Regions from separate parts of the Rhizobium indicum genome, predicted to be linked through region 1. Evidence: predicted binding sites of a transcription regulator. Region 1 holds the regulator's gene; each other region holds the start of a gene.
The links. The regulator LexA, encoded in region 1, represses DNA repair genes until DNA is damaged. The targets are predictions, from matches to a motif close to TGTTCNNNNTGTGTTCNG.

Region 1 (7,497 bases):
CGTCGCGCTGAAGGACGAAAGCGACCGGCGCTGGGAAGGGTATGACCATGCCGTCATCGGCGTCGGCGATTTTGCAGCTCTCGAGGGCCTCTTGAACCGCTACGGCATCGGCCGTGTCGTCATGTCCGGCAGCGTGCGGCGCCGGCCGGAATGGCGCGAGGTGCGCCCGACGCTGCGCACTCTGATGAAGATGCCGGCCACGATCCGCACCTTGCTGTCCGGCGGCGACGATAGGGTGCTGCAGATGGTGATCCGGCTGATCGAGGGAAACGGCCGGCGTGTCGTCGGTGCCCATGAGATCGCCCCCGACCTTCTTGCCGCCGTCGGCCCGCTCGGCACGGCGATACCGGGCGAAGAAGACCGGCGCGATATCAACCGCGCGGCGGAAGCCGCCGAAATGCTCGGCCGGCTCGATGTCGGGCAGGGCGCCGTCGCCATCGGCGGGCGTATCGTCGCGCTGGAGGGTCTTGAGGGCACGGACGAGATGCTGGAGCGTGTCGCGGATCTTAGAGCCGCCGGGCGCATCTCGCCGCGCCGCCGCGGCGCGCTGGTCAAGCTCTGCAAACCGCAGCAGGATATTCGCGCCGACCTGCCGGCGATCGGCGTTTCCACGGTCCTGAACGCAAGGAAAGCCGGCCTTGCCGGCGTCGCCGTCGAGGCCGGCCGCTCGCTGGTGCTCGATCGCGCCGCCGTCATCAAAGCCGCCGATGAGGCCGGGCTTTTCGTCTGCGGCATCGATCGCGGCCTGCCGGCATGGGGGCTCGAATGAACGGGGCGCCGTTGAAGATCGCCGTCATTGCCGGTGAGGTGTCGGGGGATCTGCTCGGTGCCGATCTCATCGCCGCCCTGAAGCGGGTTCACAGCGGACCGGTGGAACTCGTCGGCGTCGGCGGTGAGGGGCTCCAGGCCGAAGGCTTGAGATCCCTGTTCGATTTCTCCGAGCTGTCGATTATGGGCATCACCCAGGTGCTGAGCCGGCTGCCAAGGCTCTATACCCTGATCCGCCAGACAACGGCTGCCATCATCGCCGCAAGGCCGGATATTCTTCTGATCATCGACAGCCCGGATTTCACCCATCGCGTCGCCAAGCGTGTCCGCACCGCGCTGCCGGATCTGCCGGTTGTCAATTATGTCTGTCCGAGCGTCTGGGCCTGGAAGGAATATCGCGCCACGCGCATGCTCGCCTATGTCGATCATGTGCTCGCCGTCCTGCCCTTCGAGCCGGCAACAATGCGTGCGCTCGGCGGGCCTGAGACCACCTATGTCGGCCATCGCCTGACCGCCGATCCGGCGCTGCTCGAAGCGCGGCGGCAGCGCGCCATGCGCGCACCCGTCGAGGGAGCCGGCAAGGCGATCCTGATGCTTCCTGGATCTAGATCCTCCGAAATCGCCAAACTGCTGCCGTTCTTCGAGGATGCGGCCAAGGAACTTGTCGCCCGCAACGGCCCGATGCGATTCCTGCTGCCGACCGTGCCGCACAACGAAGCGCTGGTGAAGGGGCTCGTCGCCGGCTGGGCCACGCCGCCGGAGGTGGCGGTCGGGCCGGCGCAGAAATGGAAGGCCCTTGCCGAGGCGGATGCGGCGATGGCAGCTTCCGGCACGGTGATCCTCGAACTCGCCCTTGCCGGCGTGCCGACGGTGTCCGTTTACAAGACGGATTGGATTATCCGCCTGCTCGCCCGGCGCATCAAGGTATGGACGGGCGCATTGCCCAATATCATCGCCGATTATGCCGTCGTGCCGGAATATCTGAACGAGATCGTCCGCGGCGCCAGCCTGGCGCGCTGGATGGAGCGGCTGTCGGCCGACACGTTCCAATTGAAGGCGATGAACGAGGGCTACGATCTCGTCTGGCAACGCATGCAGACAGAAAAGCCGCCCGGCGAGCACGCCGCCGAGATCCTTCTCGACGTGCTGAAAAAGAAAAAACCCGGTCGTTTCTGACCGGGTTTTCTTTTGGGTCGTTGGAAGCGATCAGCGCTTCGAAACCGGGATGTAATCGCGCTTCGGTTCGCCGACATAGAGCTGGCGCGGACGGCCGATGCGCTGTTCCGGATCCTCGATCATCTCGTTCCACTGCGCGATCCAGCCGACGGTGCGGGCAAGCGCGAAGAGCACGGTGAACATGGTCGTGGGGAAGCCCAGCGCCTTCAGCGTGATGCCGGAATAGAAGTCGATGTTCGGATAGAGCTTCTTCTCGATGAAATATTCGTCGGTGAGCGCGATACGCTCCAGCTCCATCGCCACTTCGAGCAACGGATCGTCCTTGATGCCGAGTTCGCCGAGCACTTCATGCGTCGTCTTCTGCATGATCTTGGCGCGCGGATCGTAGTTCTTGTAGACGCGATGACCGAAGCCCATCAGGCGGAACGGATCGTTCTTATCCTTGGCGCGGGCGACATATTCCGGAATGCGATCGACCGTGCCGATTTCGTTCAGCATGTTGAGCGCTGCTTCGTTGGCGCCGCCATGCGCGGGCCCCCAGAGGCAGGCGATGCCGGCGGCGATGCAGGCGAACGGGTTGGCACCCGACGAACCGGCGAGACGGACGGTCGAGGTCGAGGCGTTCTGCTCATGATCGGCATGCAGGATGAAAATGCGGTCCATGGCGCGGGCAAGCACCGGATTGACCACATATTCCTCGCAAGGCACGGCAAAGCACATGCGCAGGAAGTTCGAGGCGTAGTCGAGGTCGTTCTTCGGATAAACGAAGGGCTGGCCGATATGGTACTTGTAGGCCATGGCGGCAAGCGTCGGCATCTTGGCGATCATGCGCAGGCTGGCGACCATGCGCTGGTGCGGATCGGTGATGTCGGTGGAGTCGTGATAGAAGGCCGACAGCGCGCCGACACAGCCGCACATGACGGCCATCGGATGCGCATCGCGGCGGAAGCCGGTGAAGAAGCGGCTCATCTGCTCGTGCACCATGGTGTGGTGCGTGACGCGGTAATCGAAATCCTTCTTCTGCACGGTGGTCGGCAGTTCGCCGTAAAGCAGGAGGTAGCAGACTTCGAGGAAGTCGCCGTGCTCGGCGAGTTGCTCGATCGGATAGCCGCGATGCAGCAGGACACCTTCGTCGCCGTCGATGTAGGTGATTTTCGATTCACAGGATGCGGTCGAGGTAAAACCCGGATCGTAGGTGAAGGAAGCTGTGTTCTTGTAGAGGGCACCGATATCGATGACGCTCGGGCCGATCGTGCCGCTTTTGACAGCAAGGTCGACAGACTTGTCACCGATTTTTATTGTAGCGCTTTGATCCGTCATGCTGATCCTCCGAAATGGCGGTGGCGCCATAAAAGCGCCATAGGGGTTAAGCGTCCTCACCGATAGCTATATGATCGCGAAGCTAATGCCAAGTTACCGTGATGGCATTTTGTGCATTGCGGTATCACCTTTTAGGCACTGCAGCGATGAGCCGCACGCATATCGGAAGCTGATGATTCGACTGGTCTTTTGGCGCTCGCGATTTTCCCTCATATTTCAATCGATTATTCTTGCCGGATTTGATTGGAGGTTGCATTCTGGCCGCCTTCGCAGCCGGGCTTGGGCGGTTCATGCAGGAGTTGACGACAGTCGAATTGCGGCCGGAAGCAGGCGAAGGCCTTGCCGACTCCTCCAGTTTTTCACCACCTGTCGTGGTGACGCGGCCGACACGGACGCAGTCGGCGACACCATTGCGCCACCGGCTGCCGGCCGCAGCCTCGCAATTGCTGCGTGCCGGCATGCGCATGCTGGGCGAAGAGGCGGACCACGGCCGCCTGCTGCTGTTTTCGCCGGTCTTCCTCGGCGCTGGGTCAGCCGTCTGGTTTCTCGCGGCATCGGATTTTTCCCTCGTTGCATCACTGCTCTGCCTGTCGGCGGTGACAGTGGCGGTTCTCATCGCCAGCCGCAGCCGGGCGGCAGTGCGGGCAACGCTGCTGGCGCTCTCGCTCGTGGTCTGCGGCATGGTCACGGCGCAGTTCGAGAGCCGGCGGGCTTCGACCGTGATCCTCGATTCATCAGTGACGACCACGGTGACCGGCCGTGTCGAGCGGCGCGAAGGCGATGGTCGCGGGCGGTGGCGCTACATTCTTGCGGTCACCGGCACTAAGGCACCGGAGCTGAAGCGGCGGCCGGAACGCATCACCGCCATCGCCCGCGGCGCGGACGCGGCCTTCGAGATCGGCGATATCATTACCGGCAGGGCGCGGCTGACGCCGCCGGCAGGTCCGGCACTTCCCGAACTCAACGACTTCTCCTTCGGTGCCTATTTCGATGGCATCGGCGCCAACGGCTTCTTCTACGGTGCACCGACGAAGGTCGATGCGCAGGCTGGTCCCCAGGCTGCCAGATCGACGGCTGAAACGCTGCTCGAAGGGCTCTACCGGCTGCGCAGCGGCATTGGTGACCGCATAAGGTCGATCCTGCCCGGCGACACCGGCGCTTTCGCCGCTGCTCTGGTGACGGACGAGCGGCGTGCCATCTCGAATGAAACGACGGAGGCGCTGCGCCAGTCCGGCCTGGCTCATATCATCGCCATCTCCGGTCTCAACATGGCGCTGTCGGCCGGCATCTTTTTCGTCGGCTTCCGGATGCTGCTCAGCCTCTTTCCCGGCATTGCTGAGGCCTACCCGACGAAGAAGATCGCTGCCGCCGGCGCGCTCATCGCTGTCACCGCCTATTTCCTGATTTCGGGCTTTGCGGTCTCTGCCGAACGCGCTTTCATCATGATGGCCATCATGTTGGTTGCCGTCTTCTTCGACCGGCCGTCGATCAGCCTGCGCAATGTCGCTCTCTCCGCGCTCGTCATCGTCGTCATTTCGCCGTCCGAGGTTTTGGGTCCGAGCTTCCAGATGTCTTTTGCAGCGACATTGGCGCTGGTCTCGGGCTATCAGCTGTGGAAGGACCGGCGCGTCCGCGAAAACGCCTTCCTGAAGCTGCCGATCATCAGGCCATTCGTTACGGTTGCGGGCTTCTTCGGCGGCATCTTCCTGACCTCGCTGATCGGCGGTTTTTCCACCGCGCTGTTTTCGATCGAGCATTTTCATCGCCTGACCGCCTACGGCCTGCCGGCAAACCTCGCGACAATGCCGATCATCTCCTTCATCATCATGCCGGCCGGCCTGCTGGCGATGCTGCTCATGCCTTTCGGCCTGGACGTTTTGCCTTGGAAGGTGGTGGGATTCGGCCTCGATCTGGTGATCGCGGTCGCAAAGACGGTGTCCGGCTGGGATGGCAATATAGACGTCGGCCGCTTGCCCGCCTGGTATTTCGCCGTCGCCGTGGCAGGCTTTCTGCTGCTGACGCTGCTCCGCACCCGATTGCGCCATGTCGGCACATCGATCATCGCGGTCGCAACGCTCATCCTGCTGCTTCTGCCGGGTCCCCGTCCGCCGGATTTGGTGATTTCGGAGGATGGCAGTCTCGTCGCAATCGTCGAGGCGGCGGCCATGGCGTCCAACCGTGAAAGACCGCCGGATTTCATCTTCGACCAGTGGCAGAGAGCGCTGGTCCTGCCGAGGCATGATCCGCCGAAGATGCTGGATGGTCCTGCTATCCCGCCTGAGGGAGAAGACCGCCGCGTCAGGCTTTCCCGCGATCAGCAGAACGAAGCAAGGACCGCGATGCGGGCGGCCACAGCGGGCGGAGACGCAAACCGCTTTTCCTGCGTCAAGAAGGCCTGGTGCACATCAAGGCTCGCCAATGGTCAGGTGGTAACCGTCATCGACAATGCCGCCTATCTCGGTCCGGCATGCGACGCGGCCGATATCGTCGTGACCTCGGTCCGCCTTCGCTTCAACAGCTGCCGCTCGGGTGCGACGCTCTTCACCGGTGAGACGCTGCGCAGGACCGGATCCATCGAGTTGCGCTTCACGGACGCCGGCCTGGAGGTCGCAACCGCATTCGATGCATTGTCGCGGCCATGGATGCGCCATCGCGCCTATGACTGGCGCAGCAACAGCTTTACCGAATCGGGCCTAGCCAATGTCAGTGATAGCGGCGAATGAGACCGACGAGTTTACCCTGAACCTTGACACGGTCCGGCCCGAAAATCCGGGTCTCGTAAGCCGGGTTGGCGGCCTCCAGCGCGATCGAGGCGCCCTTGCGGCGGAAGCGCTTGAGTGTCGCTTCTTCGTCGTCGACGAGAGCAACGACGATGTCGCCAGGACTTGCGGTGCTGCCGTTGCGAATGATCACGGTGTCGCCGTCGAAGATGCCTGCGTCGATCATCGAATCGCCCTTGACCTCCAGCGCATAATGTTCACCGGAGCCGAGCATGTCGGCCGGAACGACGATGTCGTGGGTATTGTTCTGGATCGCCGAGATCGGCACACCGGCAGCGATTCGGCCCATGACCGGCACGGAGACCGAGTTGCCGTTGTCGGCGACGGGCTTTGCGGGAGCAGGGGCGGTGACCGGCTGAGGTTTGCCGAGGCTGCCCTCGATGACGCTCGGCGAAAAGCCGCGCCGGGGCTGAATGCTGGGGCTGTAGGCCTCCGGAAGCTTGATGACCTCAAGCGCGCGGGCGCGGTTCGGTAGGCGGCGAATGAAGCCTCGCTCCTCCAGCGCCGTAATCAAGCGATGAATCCCGGACTTGGAGGCGAGGTCCAGGGCATCCTTCATTTCGTCGAAAGATGGCGGAACGCCGGATTCCTTCATGCGCTCATGAATGAAAAGGAGAAGCTCCTGTTGTTTGCGCGTGAGCATCGACGTTGTGACCTCGTGATTGAAACAAATCCAGAACAGACACTATATGTTCCATATGTGTTCCGCAAGTAGCTAAATTTCCGTAAAACTTGGCGCCAACTCGTTGAGATTTTTATTTTCATTCGCCGGATTGGCACACAAGTCTTGCCTTGGGCGGCACTCTCACACATCTCTGCCGTGTTAGGAGAGGGGGATATCATGAACGAGCACTCCGCCAAACCGCACCCGCTGGATCATGTCGTGCTGCCGGTCGTCAATATCGATCTGGCGCGCGAGAGGCTCGGCAAGCTCGGCTTCACCGTTGCCGCCGATGCGCGCCATCCCTTCGGAACGGAGAATGCCTGCGTCTTCTTTGCCGACAAGACCTATCTGGAGCCGCTCGGAATTGCGAGCGTCGAGGAGAGCGAGGCATCAGCGCGGCAAGGCAATGTCTTCACCGCCCGCAACCAGGCCTTTCGCTTCCGCTGTGGCGAGGAGGGGCTTTCGGGGCTGGCTTTCGGCAGCAAGGATGCCGGCATCGATCATCAGAATTTCGTCGGCAACGGATCGAGCGCCGGCGAGATGCTGCAGTTCACCCGGCCGATGACGATGCCGGACGGTTCCGAGACGATTGCCGGCTTCAAGCTGGCTTTCGCCGGCGACCTGCGCGCGCCTGATCTCCTGCTCTTCACCGTCGAGCGCGTCACGCTGCCGGCTGACCGCGCCGCGCTGGAGACGCATGCCAATGGCGTCACCGGCCTAATCGAGATCGCGCTTTGCACGCCGGAGCCGGCCGCCTTCGCTGCCTTCGTCAGCCTTGCCGTGGCGCAA
Region 2 (7,497 bases), 1.8 Mb from region 1:
GGAAATCCACCAATATCGGCATGTCTTTCCTCTCCGGCCTGCTGGTGACGCTCGGCAATCCGAAGACGATGCTCTTCTATGTCGCCCTGGTGCCGACGCTGATCGATATCGGTAATATCGGCATGCGCGACTATGCGCTCCTGCTCACCACCACCTTCGTCGTGCTGATCGTCGTGCTCGTGCCCTATATGCTGCTTGCCTCGCGGGCCCGCACGATGCTGAAGCAGCCGCGGGCCTTGCAGGCGCTGAACCGGGTTGCGGCCGGCATCCTCGCCGGCACGGCAGCCTTCATCGCCACGCGGGCGGCCTGAAATAAACATTCGGCAAGAAACGGTTTTCAAAGGTTTTTTTCTCTCCTGATCGCCTCTCCAGGTCGAACGCGGTCTGGTCTAGACGGGCCTTTGACCCTATTCTCCCCCTCGATTTCAGGAGCAGGATTTCAAAGGGAGAGCACCCATGTCGCACAAGCCTGGCCGCGGCCGCATCTATTCCTCGATCACCGAGACCATCGGCGACACGCCGCTCGTGCGCTTCGACAAGCTGGCGCGGGAAAAGGGCGTCGTGGCGAACCTGATCGGCAAGCTTGAATTCTTCAACCCGATCGCCTCGGTCAAGGACCGCATCGGCGTTGCAATGATCGAGGGCCTCGAAGCCCAGGGCAAGATCACTCCCGGCAAGACGGTGCTGATCGAGCCGACCTCCGGCAATACCGGCATCGCGCTCGCCTTTGCCGCCGCCGCCAAGGGTTATCGGCTGATCCTCACCATGCCGGAGACGATGTCGGTAGAGCGCCGCAAGATGCTGGCGCTGCTTGGCGCCGAACTGGTGCTGACTGAGGGAGCAAAGGGCATGAAGGGCGCTATCGCCAAGGCCGAGGAACTGGCGTCCTCTCTTCCCGATGCCGTCATTCCGCAGCAGTTCGAAAACCCTGATAATCCCGAGATCCACCGCAAGACGACGGCCGAGGAAATCTGGAACGATACCGACGGCACGGTCGATATCGTCGTCTCAGGCATCGGCACCGGCGGCACGATTACCGGCGTCGGACAGGTGCTGAAGAGCCGCAAGCCCGAGATCAAGATCATCGCCGTCGAACCCGCGGATTCGCCGATCCTCTCCGGCGGCAATCCCGGCCCGCACAAGATCCAGGGCATCGGCGCCGGCTTCGCGCCGAAGATCCTCGATACCGGCATCTATGACGAGGTCGTCACCGTGACCAATGACGAGGCCTTCGAACAGGCGCGCCTGGTCGCCCGGCTCGAAGGCGTGCCGGTCGGCATCTCCTCGGGTGCGGCACTGACAGCGGCGATCAAGGTCGGCATCCGTCCCGAGAATGCCGGCAAGAACATCGTCATCATCATCCCCTCCTTCGCCGAGCGCTATCTTTCGACGGCGCTGTTCGAGGGGCTTGGGAGCTAAGGCTGGGCTTTGGTTGGGGCTTTCCCGGCTATCATCTTCGCAGAGTATCGGGGCGCTTCGGCGCCCCTTCTTGTTACGCCACAGCCGTCAGACGTTTACCGGCGATGAGGTACTCGTCGCCTTCGAGCGACCGACATAGCCCGCGGCTGTAATCGTACCCAAGCGCGACGACAGTAAGTGCCGTTAGCGTGAGTCGAAGTTTGGTCGGTGTCGGGGATTTTGGCAGCACGCAAGCTAGTCTGACAAGAAATCCTTGAGGGCAGCAATTTTCTTCTCCAGCTTTTCAAGACCCTCCCTGTTGAGGAGAGCCGAAACTCTGACTGTATCGCCCGTGATCTCGGCATTGATTTTGTTCAACTCCAAAAACGGAGCGGGTGGCGGAGCGGCCGCAGCGATGGTCTGGGGCGTATGCATCTGATTTTTCTCCGATTTTTCAGAACTCTCGTTGAATCCTGCACCTAAATCAGATTGATCGCCACCACTTTCGAACGCTTTCGATTGCTCAAGAAACTTCATCGTTTCGAGATACGCTTTTGTTACCGGATTGATGGCGCGATCAAGAAAATTTTCTCGCATCAGCCATCCCTTTAGAGCACCTTCCGAGGGGATACCGTCGTTAAATCGAGCTCTAATGTCACGAAAGATAGAAGGAGAAAAACCTGCCTCCTGGAGCGCCGCACGTTTATCCTCCGCGCTGTCAGGATAGAGGATATCGACAAGAGTCTGCGTAACACGCAATTGACCCTTTCCTGCTTTCTCTACAAGGGCATAATGAGCAAGCGTTCCAAGACTCTTGTCAGCCGCGCCGCTGGAGCCACTGTAGCCGATATGCTGCGCGGCCACATCCCGATCGATGGCATTTTTCCTATCTTTTTCAAAGATTTGAGACGCGAGATCAATTGCTTTCTCAAGTGGAAAATTGGGGTATCCAGGGCTTTGTTTCTGGGTCATATGTGCGCGCTCCTTGAATTGCTTCTTCACAGCTTATATCAGAAGCAATTATTACAAGCAATCGAGACTAGCAATTGGCGGAAAATCGGAGCAATGGCGTTGTAATCGATGCAATGATGTGCATGAATACAAATCGCCGAGGTTGGAGCCTCGGCGATTCGCAACATTCGGAGAATGCGATGGAGCCCATATAACAACCGCTTCCTGATCTAACGGGGTCTGATCCACCCGGTTAGATTCAGCAGTCGCCGCAAGGGCGATAGGAGCCGGGGCGAGAATGCCTCGGTTCCACTCCGGTTCGAAAATAGTTTCGAGCCAGAACAATGGCCGCGTAACGGACATCTGAACGATTTTGACAATGATTCATTTGCCGAATCTCGTCAATCGTTATTCGGTCGCAACCTTTTAGCAAAGGAAGAGACATGCAAGACCGAAAGGTAACTCCGGATATGGTTCCGGTGATCAAACTGGCCCGTGGACTGAAATACAACTATGCACGCATCGCATCGTATTTTCAGATCAACCAAGGCCGCATTGCGGACGTAATGAAGGGGCGCCTGTTCCCCAACATTCCGCCGGCAGGAAATCTCCCTCCCGATTTCCCGCAAGCTTAAAGAGGATTTGGGGGCGGCCTGACAGTCGCCCCTTTTCAGTTTCCGGATTTTATTGCGGAAACTGCGAAGTCCAGCATCAAGACCAGCGCGCTCAAGGATTATTCGTCAGTTCGTTTTCGCAGGATATCGGGGCGTTTCGGCACTCCATCTGTTACGCCGCCGCCGTCAACCTCTCACCCGCGATGCGGTAGGAGATCGCTTCGGCGAGATGGATGCGGCCGACCGTTGGCTTGCCGTCGAGATCGGCCAGCGTGCGGGCGACCTTGAGCACGCGGTGGTAACCGCGGGCGGAGAATTTCATCTTTTCGGCGGCGTCGCGCAGCAGCTGCAGGCCGCTGGCATCGGGCTCGGCCAGTTTCTCGATCATCGCGGTGGAGCAGCGGGCATTGGTGCCGATGCCCTTTGCGCCTGTGCTTTCGAAGCGCTCCTGCTGGATCTCGCGGGCGCGGGCGACGCGGCGGGCAACGTCGGCGCTGGTTTCGGCCGCCATCGGCCGGATCAGATCGGCAGCGGAGACGGCCGGCACGTCGATGCGGATATCGATGCGGTCCATCAGCGGGCCGGAGATGCGGGCCTGGTAATCGCTCATGCAGCGCGGGCCGCGGGCACAGGTATGGCCCGGCTCGCCGGCCATGCCGCAGCGGCAGGGGTTCATCGCCGCGATCAGCTGGAATTTGGCCGGATAAGAGACGCGGTGATTGGCACGCGCGATGACGCATTCGCCGCCTTCAAGCGGCTGGCGCAGCGCATCGAGCGCCTGCGGCGTGAATTCGGGAAACTCGTCGAGAAACAGCACGCCGTGATGGGCAAGCGAGGCTTCGCCCGGACGGGCGCGCAGGCCGCCGCCGACGAGGGCCGCCATGGTGGCGGAGTGATGCGGGGTGCGGAAGGGCCTTCGATCGGAAAGCTTGCCGCCGGAGAGTTGGCCGGCGATCGAATGGACCATCGATACTTCCAGCAGCTCGGCGGCCGAAAGCGGCGGCAGGATCGATGGCAGCCTTGCCGCCAGCATCGACTTGCCGGAGCCCGGAGGACCGACCATCAGCAGATTATGGCCGCCGGCGGCCGCGACCTCGAGCGCCCGCTTGGCGCTTTCCTGGCCCTTGATCTCGGCAAGATCCGGCAGGTTCGCGGCATTGGCGCGGATCGACGCCTCCGGCCTAGAGAGGACCTGCGTGCCGCGGAAATGATTGGCAAGGGCAATCAGGCTGCGCGGCGCGAGGATATCGACTTCCGAGCCTGCCCAGGCGGCTTCGGCGCCGCTTTCGGCCGGGCAGATCAGCCCCTTGCCGAGCGCATTGGCGCCTATCGCAGCCGGCAGCGCGCCTGATATGGCGGCGATCGTGCCGTCGAGGTTGAGCTCGCCGACGACGACAAAGTCCGACAGCGCATCGGCGGGAATGGCGCCGAGAGCGGCCATCAGGGCAAGCGCGATCGGCAGATCGAAATGAGAGCCTTCCTTCGGCAGGTCGGCAGGCGCCAGATTGACCGTCACGCGCTTTGCCGGCAGCGCCAGGCCGGAGGCGTGGAGGGCCGCCTGCACGCGCTCGCGGCTTTCGGCCACCGCCTTGTCGGGCAGGCCGACGATCTGCATTCCGACCTTGCCGGGAGCGACCATGACCTGGACCTCGACCGGCACACCTTCGATGCCCTGAAATGCCACCGTACTGACACGCGCGACCATATGCCCATCCCTTGCCCGCAAACTCTTATAGCGCCTGCAACCCTTCAGGGCCAGCGGTTGCAATCTGGCACGGAAGGAGGAATAAAACAAGAACAATAAAGGAACGTAGTCGGATATACACTGTGACCGGGGTTGTATCCGGTCAGCAGACGCTTGGGGTCAGGAGGCGAGATCAGCCGCGCTTGCGCTCGATCGCATCCCAAAGCAGCGCTGCTATATCGGCGCCGCCGAACTTCTTGACCTCGCGAATGCCTGTGGGCGAGGTGACGTTGATCTCGGTCATGTAATCGCCGATCACGTCTATGCCGACGAGCAGGAAGCCGCGCTCCCTCAGCGCCGGGCCGATGCGGGCGCAGATTTCCTGTTCGCGCGGCGTCAGTTCGGTCGCCTCGGCGCGGCCGCCGACATGCATGTTGGAGCGGCTGTCGTGCTCGGCCGGCACGCGGTTGATGGCGCCGGCGAATTCGCCGTCGACCAGGATGATGCGTTTGTCGCCCTTGCGCACGTCGGGCAGATATTGCTGGGCGATGAAGGGCTCGCGGAAAAGCTGGCCGAACATTTCCAGCAGCGAAGAGAGATTGCGGTCGTCGCGGGTCGAATGGAAGACGCCGGCGCCGCCATTGCCGTAGAGCGGTTTCAGGATGATGTCGCCCATCTCGTCGCGGAAGCGGCGGATCTCGGCGGCATCCTTGGTGATCAGCGTCTTCGGCATCAGGTCGGAGAATTCGGTGACGAAGATCTTCTCCGGCGAATTGCGCACCCAGGCCGGATCGTTGACGACGAGGGTCTTCGGATGGATGCGCTCGAGCAGATGCGTCGAGGTGATATAAGCCATGTCGAAGGGCGGGTCCTGGCGCAGCAGCACGACATCCATGGTCGAAAGATCAACGCGCTCCGGCGCGCCAAGCTCGTAGTGATCGCCCTTGACGTCGCGCAGCACCATCGGCTCGACGCTGGCATAGAGCCGGCCGTCGCGGAAACTCAAGCGATCGGGGGTGTAATGGAAGAGCTTGTAGCCGCGCGCCTGCGCTTCCAGGCTCATGGCGAAGGTGGAATCACCTGCGATATTGATGCCTGCGACATGGTCCATCTGGACCGCTACATTGGTGATCTTGGCCATTTCCATCCCTCGCTGAATGCCGGACAGATGTAGGTCGGCCAGATTTCAAACGCAACGGTCAATCAAGGGCTTCCGGTCGCCAGAGCGCCGCGCGTCCAATAGGACGCGCTAAGGACGCTCTGTTGCTTTGAATTGGCGCATAATCCTTTCCGAAAATCGATTCCGATTTTCGGGGTTATGCGCTAGCGCCGCGCGTCCACCAGGACGCGCTAAGGACGCTCTGCCACTTTGAATGGGCGGCGAAAATCAGGCGGCGATGCCCTGGTTGCCGCTGTTGCGCAGCATGTTGCGGAGGCGGTAGGCGATCGCCAAGGGCTTCGGGAAGGGCTTGCGCAGGAAGGCGACCTTGCGGACGTAATTGTCGACCCGCCAGCTTGCCCAGGTTCCACCGGCGAAAAAGGCGACGTCGCCGGCGCGCAGAGTTCGTTCGGTGCCGTCCTCGGCGGTGATATGGACCTCGCCTTCGAGGATCATCACCGTCTCGTCCCAGCCGAAATACCAGCGGAATTCGCCCGCCGTGCAATCCCAGATCGCCGTCAGCGATGCTTCGTCATGGCCGCGCGAATGTTCGGCGGTGCGGGCCTGCGGATTGCCGCTGATAACCCAGTCCGGATTGATCGGCGTGGATTTCAGCGGCAGCAGATCGCTCGCATGCGCGACGAAGGATTTTCCGGCCGGCTTCGCCACGGCATACGGCACCGAGCGCGCGGCCATGGCGACCGCACTTGCAAGCATCAGCTTCCAGGCCATGAAACAACCCCCAATTGCTACCCTACCGAGTCGATAGCAGAGAGTCGTAAGGACCTCGTTCAAGCGGGGACTAAAATTTTAACGATCCGGAAATCGGATGGGGCGAAAGGAGGTCAGAAGGCATCAATAAAATGCCGCGGCAGCCGGCCCGGCATGATCGCCACGATATCATAACGCTGGGAAAGGCGGGCCTGATCCGCCTGGCGGGCAAGCCAGAGATCGCTTGCCGCCCGTATCCGCTTTTGTGCGGCGACAGAGACGGCGTCGACCGCCGCCGCCTCGCCATGGCGGGCCTTGACCTCGACGAAGACGGCGAGATCGCCCTTGCGGGCGATGATATCGATCTCGCCGAGCCGGGTGCGGTGTCGCAGCGCCAGGATGCGGTAGCCCTTCAGCATCAGGAAGACGGCCGCGACATATTCCGACATGCGGCCCCGGCGCAGCGCCTTCCTTCTGATCGCGGTGAGATCATTATCGCCCATCGGCGTTCTTGATCTCCAGCAGGCGCTGGTAGAGCACCTTGCGCGGCAGGCCGGTGAGGCGGGCGGCTTCGGTGGCGGCGCCTGCCGTCGGCATTGACTTCGACAGGTCGGCCAGCACGGCTTCGACATCGGCCTTAGACGTCTCGACCGGCTCCGGCGGACCGATCACCAGGACGATCTCGCCCTTGACGTTTTCCACCTGCTGATAATGCGCCGCAAGGTCGGCAAGCGTGCCGCGGCGGAACTCCTCATAGGTCTTGGTCAGCTCGCGGCAGACGGAGGCGGGCCGAGTGCCGCCCAGCACATCGGCGGCGGCCAGAAGCGTTGCGCCGATGCGATGCGGCGATTCAAAGAAGATCAGCGTCGCGGGCGCTGCTGCAAGTTCACCGAGGCGGTCGCGGCGGGCCTTGTCCTTGGCCGGCAGGAAACCGGCGAAAAGGAAAGCATCGTTCGGCAGACCGGAGCCGACAAGGGCTG
Region 3 (7,497 bases), 1.1 Mb from region 1:
CCGAGCAGCTCATTCCAGGCAACACGGTACCGGATGGATTGGTCGCCGCTTTCCGAGCGATGTACCGCCAGAACATGCCCGAGGTTTCGGACTGGTCCTTCTCGATACGAGAGAGTTGGACGACACCGCATGGACCTTCGGGATGATACGACCCAAGCTCCACCATTCGTGAAGTCGGAGATCCAGACGAACTCCTGCGTGAACGGGTTCGAGCTGACCTGGCAGGTCCGAAGATCCTTCGCGTGGTCGGCCCTGGTGATCTTCAGGAAGTTCTCCTCGGTCGGATGATCGCACATGCCTGCGAGAGCGCGGAACGTGTCGAGCATACTGGGGTTCGCCTTCGCGTCCTCTCGCAGACGGACCATGCCTTCCTTAAACTTCGCGGCATCCGTCGCGATTCCAGGATTGCGGGCGAGGGCGTCATCAATGGAAATCTGACCGGTGGCCATGCCGAGCCACGCGCCCATCATGTTGCATTCCTTGGGATCGGAGAATTCCTTCACAGCACCCGGATAGTTCTTGCGAGCTTCGTCGAGCTTCTTTTCCAGATCGGCTGCCTTCGCCTTCTTGCGAACAGCCGTCTGAAGGAACTCGCACCGGAGGCGCTGCTGGCCCGCCTGAAGCTTGCAGCTATACGTCAGCGAGGAATCCTCCTGCTGGTTATAGAGCATGCCATTGGTGGGATAGTCTGTGGCGACGGCATCGAACGCCACCATTCCAACTGCAAGCATTATCAGCGTTTTCATCGATTTTCCCCCGTGCTCAACTTTGCTCCGGCAGGAAGGGGAATTCAAGCCTCAGGACACGCCGCATCTTGTGACCTACTAAGGTTCAACGGATCCTTGCCACGACTCGTTCTGGTGTCTAGCTTTCGGTGCTCGCGCTGTCGCGCCGTTGCATAGGCCGCTTCGCTGCCGCAACATTGTCTCTGGGCATGCTCTTCCTGAACTGACGAGGACTCGACATGCTTGCCGAACGTCATATGACACCGGAATCCAACCCCGTCGACGCAGCGATGGCCTGGCACGGAGGGGATCCGCGCGCAACCATCGATGCTCTGCTCAAGGATCGTGAACGGCTGTGCGAACAGCTCGCAATCGCTCGGGCATGTATCAGCAAAGGTTATACGCGCGGTTGGCTGCCCGGCGCTGAATTCGAGGGATGATGACGATAACTGCGGAGACGAGCAGCGTCCCGGGGTTCGTCGCAGAACTCGTAAGGGCGGCGAATGAAGTCGACCGCCTGACCGCGAGCGAAATCGAGAGCTTGTTGGTTCGTGCGATGACCACGGTGCGCGATCTGCGCGAACAAGCTGGCATCCCTGGAAGTGGTACCGAACACGATGCAATCGTCCGTCTGGACATCGCGGCAAAAGGCGTCGTCACATTTTCCCAAACGAATATCTCGGCATCCCTTCGGGAAGCCGCAGATTTGGTCCGAACACTCTGGATCATCGTCGACAGTGGGACGGTTGTGACCTTAAAGCCGTCTCGGTAAACCAACAGCGATCGTCCTTGATCGAGTTCAGTGCGACCCAGGCTAGTAGCTCCCCGGGTCATGGGGCCGGCCGTTGCGATGGACATGGGGTTCTTGCGACTGATCGTTTGTCCGAAGAGAGCACGGCGAAGATGTCCTTGACGCGAGACCGGACGTAGAGCGCTATTGCGCACCCAGTTTCCAACTATCCCCGGATGGGCAGGCCACGCCGTTGAAGCGCGTGATGCCGTCGAGAGATTGCCGACTGGTTACAAAACCGCGACATCCGTCAGGCCCATCGTTACTGGCATCGATCTGTTCGATAACACCCGCGCTGCCCGTCGATGGGTTCGCCCAAGCAAGCGCCGTTGCACCGACGGCACTGTGACCCACCGTATCTGCGATCACGGCTTGATCGGTCAAAGGCGTCTGGTGCTGAATTGCTGACTGGGCGAGGGGCGTCTCAAGCGGGTCGATATGCGAGCATGCCGCCAAAGCCGCGATACTGATTGCCGAGATGGAGTGCTTCAGATTCATCGGTCGGATAAAGCGCTTTGCTTATTGTGTTTCAAGTTACTTATGGTTCACGATGTTGCGAGGTCTGAAGAAAGCGCATCGCTTTGAGACGGCGCGAACGTGTTCTCCAAAGGGGCAAGAGACCTTCAATGAGCACGGCCGGACAATGATCTCTCCGCGTTTGAACCGTTCGCGACGATTACCTCTATGACCAAGTCTCCGTTGCTCGTTCAGCCGACACTCATTAATCTCGCCGTCTGACCGAAAGGTCATTATTGAAATGCAGCGATTCGATGGCCATTCTCTTCAAAACAACAATCAGCGAAAACTCGGCATTCGCGATGATCGAACGGTCACTGTCAGGCCCTTACCAATATGACGGTTACCTCAATGTCGTTCGCGATGCGGGCGAGACGGCATTGTCTTGGGGGCCGGCAATGCATGCCGAGGAGTTCAAGGCAGAGGTCAGCCAAATCCTACGGCAGACTTGGGATGCTGCCCGCTTCTGGGTCATCTATGAGCGCCGCGACGACCGGGGGGATCCAAAAGGGACTGAGATCCGTAACGCGGCTTTCCGCCTGACGCGCGGATACAGCGGCGTTATCGTTGTCACGCTCAGCCTCCTTGGCAAGCGCGACAGCGCCAATGACCTGGAACTCGTCTTCGTCTGCTTCGAGCAGGATTTTCACAGAAGAAATTTTCGCGTGCGCTACGAGGGCAAGCCAATACCAAACCAGGATTGATGTTGCTCTTCTGAACGCGCAACGGCGTGCGGCGATTTGTCGGCGGCATTGGACGAGAGGCTCGGCCGGACTCAGGCTTGGGGGCTAAGGCGACCTGAACATGTACGATATCATGCTTCTTTTCCTTGCTGGCCTGTTAGCAGGTAGCATGAATGCGTTGGCGGGCGGCGGGTCGTTCGTATCCCTGCCTGCGCTGATATCGGTCGGAGTGCCGTCGGTAGCCGCAAACGCGACAAGCACCTTAGCCTTGTTTCCCGGCGGCATGGCGAGCTCGTGGGTCTACCGTGACGGGGTTAGGAGTGTGTGCGGTGTCAATGTCGTGCCCATTGCTATCGTGACGGTTGTGGGTGGTGTGGCCGGAAGCATTCTATTGCTGCTAACCCCATCGAGGATTTTCGATGGTATCCTGCCATGGCTTTTGCTGGTGGCGACATTGATGCTGGCGGCAGGTCCGAGGGTCAGCGCCGTATTCCGGACGCAGGCACGTCCGAGTGTTCTGACCTTCGCAACGGTTCAATTCTTTCTCGGTCTTTATGGCGGCTATTTTGGCGGCGCGGTGGGTCTTATGATGCTTGCGGCATGGAGCGCGCTCGGGGGCGGGGCCATCAAGAGCCTGAATCCGACAAGAATGGTGATGGTCACTGCCGCCAACGCGGTCGCCGTCGTCGTCTTCGTGGTTGCTGGGGCAATCGTATGGCAGGAGTGCATTCCCATGACGATTGGAGCCGTTATCGGCGGATGGATCGGAGCCCACATCGGACGTAGGCTGCCATCATCGGTCGTTCGGGTGCTAACCCTCACGGTCGCCTTTTTAACGACCGCGGTGTTCTTTTCGCGAGCTTACCTTTGAGCGGAGGTCCGGCACCCAGCGAGGCAGGCTTTAACCCCGGAACATCCAGCTTTGGATGTCCCAAAAACGGGAGCCAGCGCCCGACAGTCGGCGTGGCCTATCGAGAGATGGCCGCCATGCACCGGGCGGCCGCAACCGCCTACGGCACCACTGGCTCCCGGGCAGCCAATCTTTAGAGTTGGTTCTTCGAGGCGACAACGTCGCGGAGCGAGATGAATTCACCGTAGGTATTTTTCTTCGATGACTTTTCAGTGGCTGTGGACGGTTCCTCGTTACGAGATTGAATCCATTCGTCCTTCCGCTTCAGCAGCATGGGGAAAGGTTGCAGTTCGCGGAGCACTCGCCAGCATATGTACATTGACTCACATTGCCCAAAGGAACAAATAGAGAACGTACTCGCTTTCGAGTGAGATGAAAACCTGATTTTGAAGAAGGCTTCGAATGGCGCAGAACGGCGCGAACCCCATCATTTGCGATCTTCGAGACCGCATCCAGCATCTCGAAGGCGCGGTGGCTCGCCCTAAAACGGTCCTGCCATTTGGTGTTTCCGAGATCGATGAGCGGCTTCCGGGCGGCGGACTGGCATATGGCGCGATCCACGAATTCGCCGGAGGTGGGGCAGGGTCGGTTGATGGGGCCGCAGCCGCGCTTTTTGTTGCCGGTGTCGCGGCCCGTACCAAGGGCAAGGTGGTTTGGTGTCTCGCTCGCCCTGATCTTTTTGCCCCGGCGCTGGCACAGGTCGGCCTCCACCCTGATCGTGTGATCTATGTCGAAGCGATCCGTGAGGAATATGTCCTCGAAGCCTTCGAAGAAGCCTTGAGGTTCGGAGGGCTTGCAGCTGTCGTCGCCGAACTGGTCCGGTTGCCGATGGTAGCTTCGCGCCGCCTTCAACTTGCCGCCGAAGGGTCCGGGACCATCGGTCTGGTGATCCGACGATGGCGGCGGCAGACCGAGGCCGGAGATTTTGGGCATCCGACAGCTGCGGCAACACGGTGGCGAATATCGGTTCTGCCGTCCGAGCCGCTTCGGGTTCCAGGTATCGGCCGGGCGCGATGGCTGGCGGAACTGATCAGGGTCAAGGCAGGTGAAAGTGCGGATTTTGAAGTAGGTGCATGTGATGCCCAGGGTCGTATCAGTCTTTTTTCCGACGCTGGCAACGGATCGGATCAGACGCGCCGATCCGTCCATACCGGCTGAGAGCCCGCTCGTCGTTGTCGCACGGAGCGGCTCGAAACGCTGGCTGTCGGCCGTCGATCAGAACGCAGCAAAGGTCGGCCTGCACGTTGGCATGGCAGGCGCAAAAGCACAGGCACTTGTCCATGGCCTGCATATGGTTGACGCCGATCCGGCGGCCGATCTTGCTGCACTCGAACGCCTGACGCTCTGGGCGCTGTCTCAATATTCACCGGTTGTGGCAACCGATCCTCCTGATGGCATCGTCATGGACACGGAAGGGGCCGATCATCTGCAAGGCGGCGAAGAGCTGATGCTGTCCGGTCTCGTGAACCGGTTTCTTGCACGCGGTCTGCCAGCACGTGCTGTCATTGCCGACACCTGGGGAGCCGCATTCGGGCTGGCGCGGTCCATGAGGGCTGAGACGAAGGTTATTCCAACATGGAAGACGGCCGACGCTGTTGTACGACTTCCCCTCTCGGCATTGCGGTTGAGTGCCGAGACGATTGTCGGCCTGCGCACGCTCGGGTTCAAAACGGTCGGCGAACTGGCTGCGACACCGCGTGCGCCACTGTCCCTTCGCTTCGGTCCGGAGATCGGCCGTCGTCTCGACCAGATGTTCGGCCGCGTAGCAGAGCCCATCGATCCCATCCGCTGTCCGGAGATCATCGAAGTCCATCGTGCTTTCGCCGAGCCGATTGGCGCTGCTGAGACCATCGGAAAATACATCTCGCGGCTCGTGACCAAGCTCTGTCTCGAACTTCAGGCTAAGGGGCTTGGTGTCCGGCGCACCGATCTCATTATCCACCGCGTTGACAACACCATTCAGGCGCTGCGGGCGGGGACGGCAAAGCCGGTGCGAGATGTCGTCTGGCTGACGAAACTCCTCCATGATCGCATCGAGAGGATCGATCCCGGCTTCGGTATCGAGAAGCTCAGCCTTGCCGCAACGATGGTCGAGCCGCTGAAGGACAGGCAGATGGTTTCCGGTCTTGTGGAGGCAGCCGACGTCGACGTTACCTCGCTGATCGACGTATTGGGTAACCGTGGAACACAACGCATTTATCGTCTGGCACCAGTGGCCAGCGACGTTCCGGAGCGCTCGGTACAGCGGGTCTCACCGGTTGCCGAGGAAGACGGCCAGACGTGGCCGATGATCTGGCCGCGCCCGGTGCGCCTGTTGGACCGCCCGGAACTCATCGAGGTGATCGCGCTGCTCCCCGACCATCCTCCCGTTTCCTTTACCTGGCGCGGCAAGCGTCGGCGTGTGAAGCGAGCTGACGGACCCGAGCGCATCTTCGGGGAATGGTGGCTGCGAACATCCGAATGGACCGCCGTCCGCGACTATTTCACCGTCGAGGACGAGACCGGCGAGCGTTACTGGATTTACCGATCAGGTGACGGCGTTGACGCGGACACGGGCTCCCATCGGTGGTTTATTCACGGGACTTTCGCATGAGATACGCCGAACTCCAGGTCACAACGCATTTCAGCTTCCTGCGTGGCGCATCCTCGTCCGACGAGCTGTTTGCCACCGCCAAGGAACTCGGCATCGAAGCTCTCGGCATTGTCGACCGGAACTCCTTGGCCGGTATCGTTCGAGCACTGGAAGCGTCGCGAGCGACCGGTGTCCGCATGGTCGTCGGCTGCCGCCTTGATCTGCAGGACGGCATGTCGATCCTGGTCTACCCGACGGATCGTGCGGCCTATTCGCGTTTGACGCGGCTGCTGACCCTCGGCAAGTCGCGCGGCGGCAAGGCGAAGTGCATTCTGAACCTTGAAGACGTTGCACTCTACGCCGAGGGCTTGCTCGGCATGCTTGTTCCCGATCTGCCGGATGAGACCTGCGCTATCCAACTCCGAAAGATGTCCGAAGTTTTCGGAGACCGGGCCTATGTTTCACTATGCCTGCGCCGTCGACCGAACGACCAGGTTCGCCTGCACGAGATTTCGGACATGGCAGTTCGGCAAAAGGTCAAGACCGTCGTCACCAATGACGTGCTGTTCCATGAGCCGTCCCGCCGCCAGCTTCAGGATGTTGTGACCTGTATCAGAACGCGCGTGACAATTGACGATATTGGATTTGAACGCGAGCGCCATGCGGACCGGTTTTTGAAACCGCCGGCCGAAATGGAACGGCTTTTCTCGCGGTATCGCGAAGCGCTCGCTCGAACGATTGAAATCGTCGAGCGCTGTCGCTTCAGCATGGAAGAGTTGACATACCAATATCCGGAGGAGGCCATCGTTCCCGGCAAGACGACCCAGCAATCGCTTGAGCAGTTTGTATGGGAATGCGTGCCGAGCCGCTATCCGGAGGGCCTTCCAGCGCACGTCGAAAAGACCATCCGGCATGAATTGGCGCTGATCGAAACGATGCGATACGCACCCTATTTTTTGACTGTATTTTCCATCGTCCGTTTTGCGAGGTCCCAAGGAATCCTCTGCCAAGGGCGCGGTTCGGCCGCCAACTCCGCCGTCTGCTATGTCCTCGGTGTCACGTCCATAGACCCGGAAACCAACGATCTGCTCTTCGAGCGTTTCGTCAGCCAGGAACGCGACGAACCTCCGGACATCGACGTCGACTTCGAGCACGAACGCCGCGAGGAGGTCATCCAATGGATTTACGAGACTTATGGCCGCAACAAGGCCGCACTCTGCGCGACTGTGACGCGATATCGCACAAAGGGTGCCATCCGGGATGTCGGTAAGGCGCTGGGCCTGCCCGAGGACCTGATCAAG
Region 4 (7,497 bases), 380 kb from region 1:
CGCTCGCCCATATCGACTGCGACGCCTTCTACGCAGCCGTCGAGAAACGCGACAATCCCGAGCTTGCCGACAAGCCTGTCATTATCGGCGGCGGCAAACGCGGCGTCGTCTCCACCGCCTGCTATATCGCCCGTATCCATGGCGTGCGGTCGGCCATGCCGATGTTCAAGGCGCTGGAGGCATGCCCTCAAGCGATCGTCATCCGCCCCGACATGGAGAAATATGTCCGGGTCGGACGGCAGGTGCGCGCCATGATGCAGGATCTGACGCCGCTGGTGCAGCCGCTGTCGATCGACGAGGCCTTCCTGGAGCTCGGCGGCACCGAGAGGCTGCATCACGATCCGCCGGCGCGCACGCTCGCCAAATTCGCCCGTCGCATCGAAAGGGAGATCGGCATCACCGTTTCGGTCGGGCTTTCCTATTGCAAATTTCTCGCCAAGGTCGCCTCCGATCTGCAGAAGCCGCGCGGCTTTTCGGTCATCGGCCGCGAGGAAGCGGTCGAATTCCTGGCACCGCGTCCCGTCACCACGATCTGGGGCGTCGGCAAGGCCTTTGCGGCGACGCTGGAGGCGGACGGTATCCGCACCATCAGCCAGTTGCAGCAGATGGAAGAAAACGACCTGATGCGCCGCTACGGCAGCATCGGCCAGCGGCTCGCACGGCTGTCGCGCGGCATCGACGACCGCGAAGTGCATCTCAATGATGCGGCCAAAAGCGTTTCGTCCGAGACGACCTTCTTCGACGACATCTCGCGTTACGACGATCTGGTGCCGATCCTGCGCAACCTCTCCGAAAAGGTCTCCTGGCGGCTGAAGAAAAACGGCATTGCCGGCCAGACCGTCGTCCTGAAGATGAAGACCGCCGATTTCAAATCGCGCACCCGCAACCGCAAGCTCGAAGACCCGACCCAGCTTGCCGACAGGATCTTCCGCACCGGGCTCGAGCTTCTCGAAAAGGAAACGGACGGCACGAAATTCCGCTTGCTTGGCATCGGCGTCACCGATCTCGGCGATGCCGGTCGCGCCGATCCGCCCGATCTCATCGACCAGCAATCAGGGCGGCGAGCGGCTGCCGAAGCGGCGATGGACAAGCTGCGCGACAAGTTCGGCAAGAAGACGGTCGAGACCGGCTACACCTTCGGCAGCAAGCGCGATCACTAAGGCGTGAAACCTGCGGGTGATCCAGCCTATAAAATCTTCGTTAAACTTCGTCCCATAATGTGCCGGGCAAGTATTGCGTATGGTTGGGTATCATGTTCTCGCGTCTCGTCTTCGGCCTCGGCTTGCTGTCGGCCACCGCACTCGTGCACCCCGCTCTTGCCGCGGATGCGCGCACACTGCAGATCATCGTCTCGAAGGACAAGCAGTCGCTTGCGGTCTATGATGGCACCGAGGTCGTCGCGACCTCGAAGGTCTCGACCGGCAAGGACGGCCACACGACGCCGAGCGGCATCTTTTCTGTGCTGGAAAAGCAGAAATACCACGAATCCAATCTCTATTCCAACGCCCCGATGCCGTTCATGCAAAGGCTGACATGGTCAGGCATCGCGCTCCATGAATCGAATTCGGTGCCGCGTTATCCGGCCTCGCATGGCTGCGTGCGTATGCCCGGCGCCTTCGCAAAAATGCTCTATGGGATGACCGACCGCGGTGTCCCCGTCATTATCAGCGACGGTGAACTGGCGCCGCAGCCGATCGAGCATCCGACGCTTTTCCATCCGGATGCACCGGCGATGCCGCTGCTTTCGGATGTCGAACTGCGGCCCTCCATGCCCGACAGCCCCGAGAAGCCTGTGCAGGTGGCGATGAACGACACGGCCGCGATGCCGATGCCGGCAGCGCTGCCGATTGCAGCGCCCGAACCCGAGCCGCCATCTGAGCCGATCAGCATGCTCGTTACGCGCCGGACGCTTCGCGAGACGGTGATCGACATCCAGACCCTCCTCAACCAGCTCGGCTTTTCCGCCGGCAATCCGGACGGCTTCCTCGGTCCGTCGACCGTGCAGGCGATCAAGGCTTTCAGGACATTGCGGCCGGCGGAATTCGCCGCCGACAGGAGCCTGGTCTCCGACACACTCCTCAGGGAAGTCTATGCCGCGGCCGGCAAGGGCGAGCCGCCGAACGGCGTCATCATGGTGCGGCAGGCCTTCAAGCCCCTCTTCGAAGCGCCGGTGACGATCGCCGATCCGGGACTGGCGCTTGGCACGCATTTCCTCACGTTGCATGCCGTCGATGCAAAGGCCGGCACAGCGGACTGGCTCGGTATCACGCTCGAGAACAATCTCTCCCGCGAGACGATGAAGCGGCTTGGCATCACCAATCAGGAAAGCTCGATCATCACAGGCAAGCCGATCGCCCGTTCGCTCAGCCGGATTACCATCCCCGATGAGACCCGCCGCAAGATCGACGCCCTCATCGCGCCGGGCTCGACGCTGACGATCTCCGATACCGGCCTCGGCCGGGAGACCGGCGAAGGCACGGATTTCATCACAATCACCCGCGGGTGATCAGACAAGCTCGACGTCGACGACGCCCGGGGCGGCGCGAAGGGCGGCGGCAATCTCCGGCGTGATGCGGTATTTCTCCGACAGCGCCACTTCCACTTCGCGTTTGCCATCCTCCTTGATGACGATGAAGGAAACCAGGCCATCGCCCTTGGCGTTCAAATGGCCGGCAACCATTCTCAGCGGTCCTGAATCGCGGACATAGACGCGCAGCGCCTTCTGCATCTGCAGCGACTTTTCCTCCAGCGACTGGATCGTCTGGATGCGCAGCCCGATGCCCTCCGGCCGCTCCTCGCCCGTCGCGGTCAGCACGAAAGATTTTCCCGATTCGAGCACATCGCGATACTGGTTCAGCATTTCCGAAAACAGCACTGCTTCGAACTGGCCTGAAGAATCCGAAAAGACGATGATGCCCATCTTGTTGCCGGTGCGGGTCTTGCGCTCCTGCTTCGAGATGACGGTGCCGGCAAGGCGCGCATTGGCCGCGCCCTGTTTGATGGCGGCGGAAAACTCGGCAAAGGTTTGCACCCGCATCTTCTGCAGGATGTGGTTGTAGGAATCGAGCGGGTGGGCTGTCAGATAAAAGCCCAGCACTTGGAATTCCTTGAGCAGCCGCTCGGAGGGGAGCCAGGGCGAGAACGGCGGCAGGGAGATCTTCTCAGGCCCCGACGTCAGCGTGCTGCCGAAAATGTCTGACTGGCCGCTCAGCTTGTTCTCTTGGGCGCGCTGGGCATAACCGAGAACACGGTCGAGGCCGGCTGCCAGCTGGGCGCGGTCCATGTCGAAACAATCGAAGGCACCGGCATAGATCAGGCTTTCGAGCACGCGACGATTGACCTGACGCGGATCGATGCGCAGGCAGAAATCCTCGACACTGGCAAAGGGCTTGTCGCCACGCACCTCGACGATATGGTCGACGGCGGATTCGCCAACGCCCTTGAGTGCGGCGAGCGCGTAATAGATGCGGTTGTCGCCGGTCTCGAAAGGGCGGAAGGAGGTCTGCACCGAGGGTGCGATCACCTCGATGCCGAGGCGCTTGGCATCCTGGCGGAAATCATTGACCTTTTCGGTGTTGGACATGTCGAGCGTCATCGAGGCAGCGAGGAATTCGACCGGATAATGCGCCTTCATGTAGGCCGTCTGGTAAGAGACGATGGCATAGGCGGCGGCATGCGACTTGTTGAAGCCGTAATTGGCGAACTTCGCCAGCAGTTCGAAGATATTGTCGGCCTGCGGCTTCGATACGCCATTCTTGACGGCGCCAACGACGAAGCGTTCGCGCTGCTGGTCCATCTCAGCCTTGATCTTCTTACCCATGGCGCGACGCAGAAGGTCGGCTTCCCCCAGCGAATAGCCTGATAGTACCTGGGCGATCTGCATCACCTGTTCCTGATAGACGATGACGCCCTGGGTTTCCTTGAGCAGGTGGTCGATCATCGGATGGATCGATTCCAGCTCTTCGTCGCCGTGCTTGCGGGCATTGTAGGTCGGGATGTTCTCCATCGGGCCGGGACGATAGAGCGCCACCAGCGCGATGATGTCCTCGATGCAGTCCGGCTTCATGCCGATCAGCGCCTTGCGCATGCCGGCACTTTCCACCTGGAACACGCCGACCGTCTCGCCGCGCGACAGCATCTCGTAGGTCTTCTTGTCGTCGAGAGGAATGGCTGCGAGATCGACCTTGATACCGAGCTTGGCGACGAAATCGACCGCGACCTTCAGCACGGTCAGCGTCTTCAGGCCGAGGAAGTCGAATTTGACCAAGCCCGCCTGCTCGACCCATTTCATGTTGAACTGGGTGACCGGCATATCGGAGCGCGGATCGCGATACATCGGCACCAGCTTGGAAAGCGGCCGGTCGCCGATGACGATACCGGCGGCATGGGTCGAGGCGTGGCGGTAAAGCCCCTCGATCTTCTGGGCGATATCGAGCAGCCGCGCGACAACCGGTTCCTTTGCCGCCTCCTCCTGCAGCTTCGGCTCCTCCTCGATCGCCTTGGACAGCGGCGTCGGATTGGCGGGATTGTTCGGCACGAGTTTGCAAATCTTGTCGACCTGGCCATAGGGCATCTCAAGCACACGGCCGACGTCGCGAAGGGCGGCGCGTGCCTGCAGCGAACCGAAAGTGATGATCTGCGCCACCTGCTCGCGACCATACTTGGCCTGGACATAGCGGATCACCTCTTCGCGGCGGTCCTGGCAGAAGTCGATGTCGAAGTCCGGCATCGAGACGCGTTCCGGATTGAGGAAGCGCTCGAAGAGCAGCGAAAAACGCAAGGGATCGACATCGGTGATCGTCAAGGCATAGGCGACCAGCGAACCGGCGCCCGAACCACGGCCGGGACCGACCGGAATGTCATGCTGCTTGGCCCATTTGATGAAGTCGGCAACGATCAGGAAGTAGCCGGGGAAACGCATGCGCTCGATGACGCTGAGCTCGAAATCAAGCCGTTCGCGATAATCCTTTTCCTCGTAACCCGGCGACATGCCGAGCGTTGCAAGCCGCATGTCCAGCCCTTCGACCGCCTGGCGGCGCAGCTCGCTCGCCTCGGCGCGTTCGGCCTCCTCGGCATCATCGGTCGCACCGGTGAAGCGTGGCAGGATCGGCTTTCGCGTCTTCAGCACGAAGGAGCAGCGCGTGGCGATCTCGATCGTATTTTCCAGCGCTTCCGGCAGGTCGGCGAAGAGCTTGACCATCTCGGCCCGGCTCTTCAGATAGTGATCCGGCGTCAGGCGAAAGCGGCTGTCATCGGAGACGATGGCGTTGTGCGCGACCGCCATCAGCGCATCATGGGCGTCGTAATCGTCGCGTGTCGGAAAGAAAGCCTCATTGGTCGCAACCAGCGGTAGGTCGTGGGCATAGGCGAGCCCGATAATCTTCTGTTCGTGCCGCTTGTCGTAGGTGCCGTGCCGCTGCAGCTCGACATAAAGCCTGTCGCCGAAGAGACGCTTCAGCGTGAGCAGCCGGACTTCCGCCTGAGCGGGATGGCCTTCCTTGATCGCCACGTCGACCGGCCCGGTCAAGGCGCCGCTCAATGCGATCAGCCCTTCCGTGCCCGCCTCCTCCAGCCAGGAGGCGCTGATATGAACGGCCTGGTTGCTCTCGCCGCCGAGATAGGCCCGACTGACGAGATCGACCAGCCTTTCATAACCGGCATCCGTCGCGGCGAGAAGAACGATCGACGGCAGCTTGACCAGTGCCTGCTGGCCGCCGCGCTTCTCCGTTTCCAACCCATCTTCCATGTCGATCGAGACCTGGCAGCCGATGATCGGCTGCAGGCCGTCTTCCATCGCCTTCTGCGAGAATTCGAGGGCGACGAACAGATTGTTGGTGTCGGTAATCGCAATCGCCGGCTGACTGTCGCCGGTCGCCTTGTAGAGGATCTTCTTCAGTGGCAGGGCGCCCTCGAGAAGCGAATAGGCGGAATGGACCCTCAGGTGGATGAAGCCTGGCGTGCCGCCGGTCGCCTCACCCGTTGAACCCTTTGCCGTATCCGCCATGATATGCCTTTCCAATCACCCGAATGAATCGGACGCATTGTCGGCATAGAGGGCGATGATGTCCAGAAGAAGTCCCGCGTCCGGACCGCATGATTACCATACGGTCCCCTGAAAACTTTAGAGCGCCATGACGATGAGCGAGAAGCTTGCAACGAACATTGCGATGGAGGTGAATGCTGCGATATCACGGATCATGTCAGTCATCGGGCTCTCCTTTACTCGTTATGTTTTCAATTTGTTCCATGTATGTTCCGTTGTCAACAGGAATCTTTTCCTCCTTTCTTGTGTTTGAAAATCCCAGGAAATAGGCGACGAATCGGCTAAAGGGCCGGCGCTCGATGTGATCGGCAGCAGCCTTGCCCTTTCCCGATCCGCCGCAGATTGGTCATGGTACTCAGGCGGCAGACCTCCTCAGGGCGACTCTTTATTTCCGGCATATGTTCTTTTTTTGTTCTTTACATGCCGCGGCATATTTGCCAGCATCGGGCCGAGAGGAGAATGACATGGTCGATATTGCGATGCTGAACGAATTCGTCGTGGAGGCGAAGGCTGCGACCTATGTCGGCGGCGGCGTGGCGCGCGTGCCCTGCCGGCCGGGTGCCCACGATATCGGTTTCGAACGCGGCGACTGGCGCTATCTCGACAGCTATTTCGGCGGGACCGATTTCGCCGGACAGGAAGTGGTGTGGCTTGCCGACGAGCCCGTCTGGGCGATGAATTATTTCGGCTGCATCATTGCGCCTGAGCTTATCGACGGCGCAGCAGCGGGAACGGTGATCAAGACGGCACTTTCTGCGATGTATCGCGAGGGCCGGTTTCTTGGCGGGATGGAATTCGACCATCCGTTCGGCCGCTATATCGACAGCAGCGAAGGCGGCTGCGAGCGGTTCAGCGGCCACGAATGCATCATGGTCGATGGCCAGAAGGCCTATGTGCTCGACTATCGCGGCGGGCTGGTCATCCCCTGATCGTGGCCCGCTGCACCTTCCCCGCTCGCGGGGCGAAGGGACATGCCGCACCGGCTTTCTCTAACCTCGACGCTGCGTTTGGCACGTTCCCTCGCCCCGCTTTTACGGGGGTCCGAAGGACAGGGCGAGACGAGTGGCTCGACCCCGGTAGGTTAGGGTGAGGAGCAGCCATCGGCGTTAACCGGACAGCCATGGACCGCGGTCTCAGAAATCGACGATCTTGCCATCGGAGATCGTCACGCGCCGATCCATGCGGCGGGCGAGCTCGTGATTATGGGTGGCGATGAGGGCAGCAAGGCCGGATTGGCGCACCAGCGCTTCCAGCGCGTCGAAGACGTAGCTTGCCGTTTCGGGGTCGAGATTGCCGGTCGGCTCGTCGGCAAGAAGCAGGGTCGGCGCATTGGCGACGGCGCGAGCAATCGCAACGCGCTGCTGCTCGCCGCCGGAAAGCTCGCCGGGGCGATGCGAGCCACGGTGGCCGATGCGCATATAATCGAGAAGCTGGCCGGCCCGCTCTCCGGCTTC

Region 2: FFM53_RS11585 (YifB family Mg chelatase-like AAA ATPase) is a predicted target of LexA. The motif match lies at 4,757-4,774, and genes of this name have one in related genera.
Region 3: FFM53_RS36415 (ImuA family protein) is a predicted target of LexA. The motif match lies at 3,961-3,978, and genes of this name have one in related genera.
Region 4: dnaE (DNA polymerase III subunit alpha) is a predicted target of LexA. The motif match lies at 6,241-6,258, and genes of this name have one in related genera.

What each region holds. Positions count from the first base shown of each region.
Region 1 covers NZ_CP054021.1:486,118-493,614, reverse strand. Annotated here, with positions in the region: gene FFM53_RS02350 (LpxI family protein) at 1-769, shown strand, start outside; gene lpxB (lipid-A-disaccharide synthase) at 766-1,944, shown strand; gene gltA (citrate synthase) at 1,975-3,264, opposite strand; gene FFM53_RS02335 (ComEC/Rec2 family competence protein) at 3,555-5,987, shown strand; gene lexA (transcriptional repressor LexA) at 5,968-6,687, opposite strand; gene FFM53_RS02325 (VOC family protein) at 6,886-7,497, shown strand, end outside.
Region 2 covers NZ_CP054021.1:2,324,110-2,331,606, forward strand. Annotated here, with positions in the region: gene FFM53_RS11565 (LysE family translocator) at 1-311, shown strand, start outside; gene cysK (cysteine synthase A) at 457-1,419, shown strand; gene FFM53_RS11575 (hypothetical protein) at 1,654-2,370, opposite strand; gene FFM53_RS11580 (hypothetical protein) at 2,793-2,984, shown strand; gene FFM53_RS11585 (YifB family Mg chelatase-like AAA ATPase) at 3,136-4,668, opposite strand; gene gshB (glutathione synthase) at 4,841-5,788, opposite strand; gene FFM53_RS11595 (cupin domain-containing protein) at 6,035-6,538, opposite strand; gene FFM53_RS11600 (YraN family protein) at 6,652-7,020, opposite strand; gene rsmI (16S rRNA (cytidine(1402)-2'-O)-methyltransferase) at 7,010-7,497, opposite strand, start outside.
Region 3 covers NZ_CP054021.1:4,377,242-4,384,738, forward strand. Annotated here, with positions in the region: gene FFM53_RS21195 (hypothetical protein) at 1-746, opposite strand, end outside; gene FFM53_RS21200 (dehydrogenase) at 965-1,165, shown strand; gene FFM53_RS21205 (hypothetical protein) at 1,162-1,497, shown strand; gene FFM53_RS21210 (RT0821/Lpp0805 family surface protein) at 1,660-2,013, opposite strand; gene FFM53_RS21215 (hypothetical protein) at 2,286-2,735, shown strand; gene FFM53_RS21220 (sulfite exporter TauE/SafE family protein) at 2,836-3,585, shown strand; gene FFM53_RS36415 (ImuA family protein) at 4,027-4,782, shown strand; gene FFM53_RS21230 (Y-family DNA polymerase) at 4,703-6,217, shown strand; gene FFM53_RS21235 (error-prone DNA polymerase) at 6,214-7,497, shown strand, end outside.
Region 4 covers NZ_CP054021.1:867,794-875,290, forward strand. Annotated here, with positions in the region: gene FFM53_RS04305 (DNA polymerase IV) at 1-1,160, shown strand, start outside; gene FFM53_RS04310 (L,D-transpeptidase family protein) at 1,253-2,506, shown strand; gene dnaE (DNA polymerase III subunit alpha) at 2,507-6,004, opposite strand; gene FFM53_RS04320 (DUF5680 domain-containing protein) at 6,508-6,972, shown strand; gene FFM53_RS04325 (ABC transporter ATP-binding protein) at 7,177-7,497, opposite strand, start outside.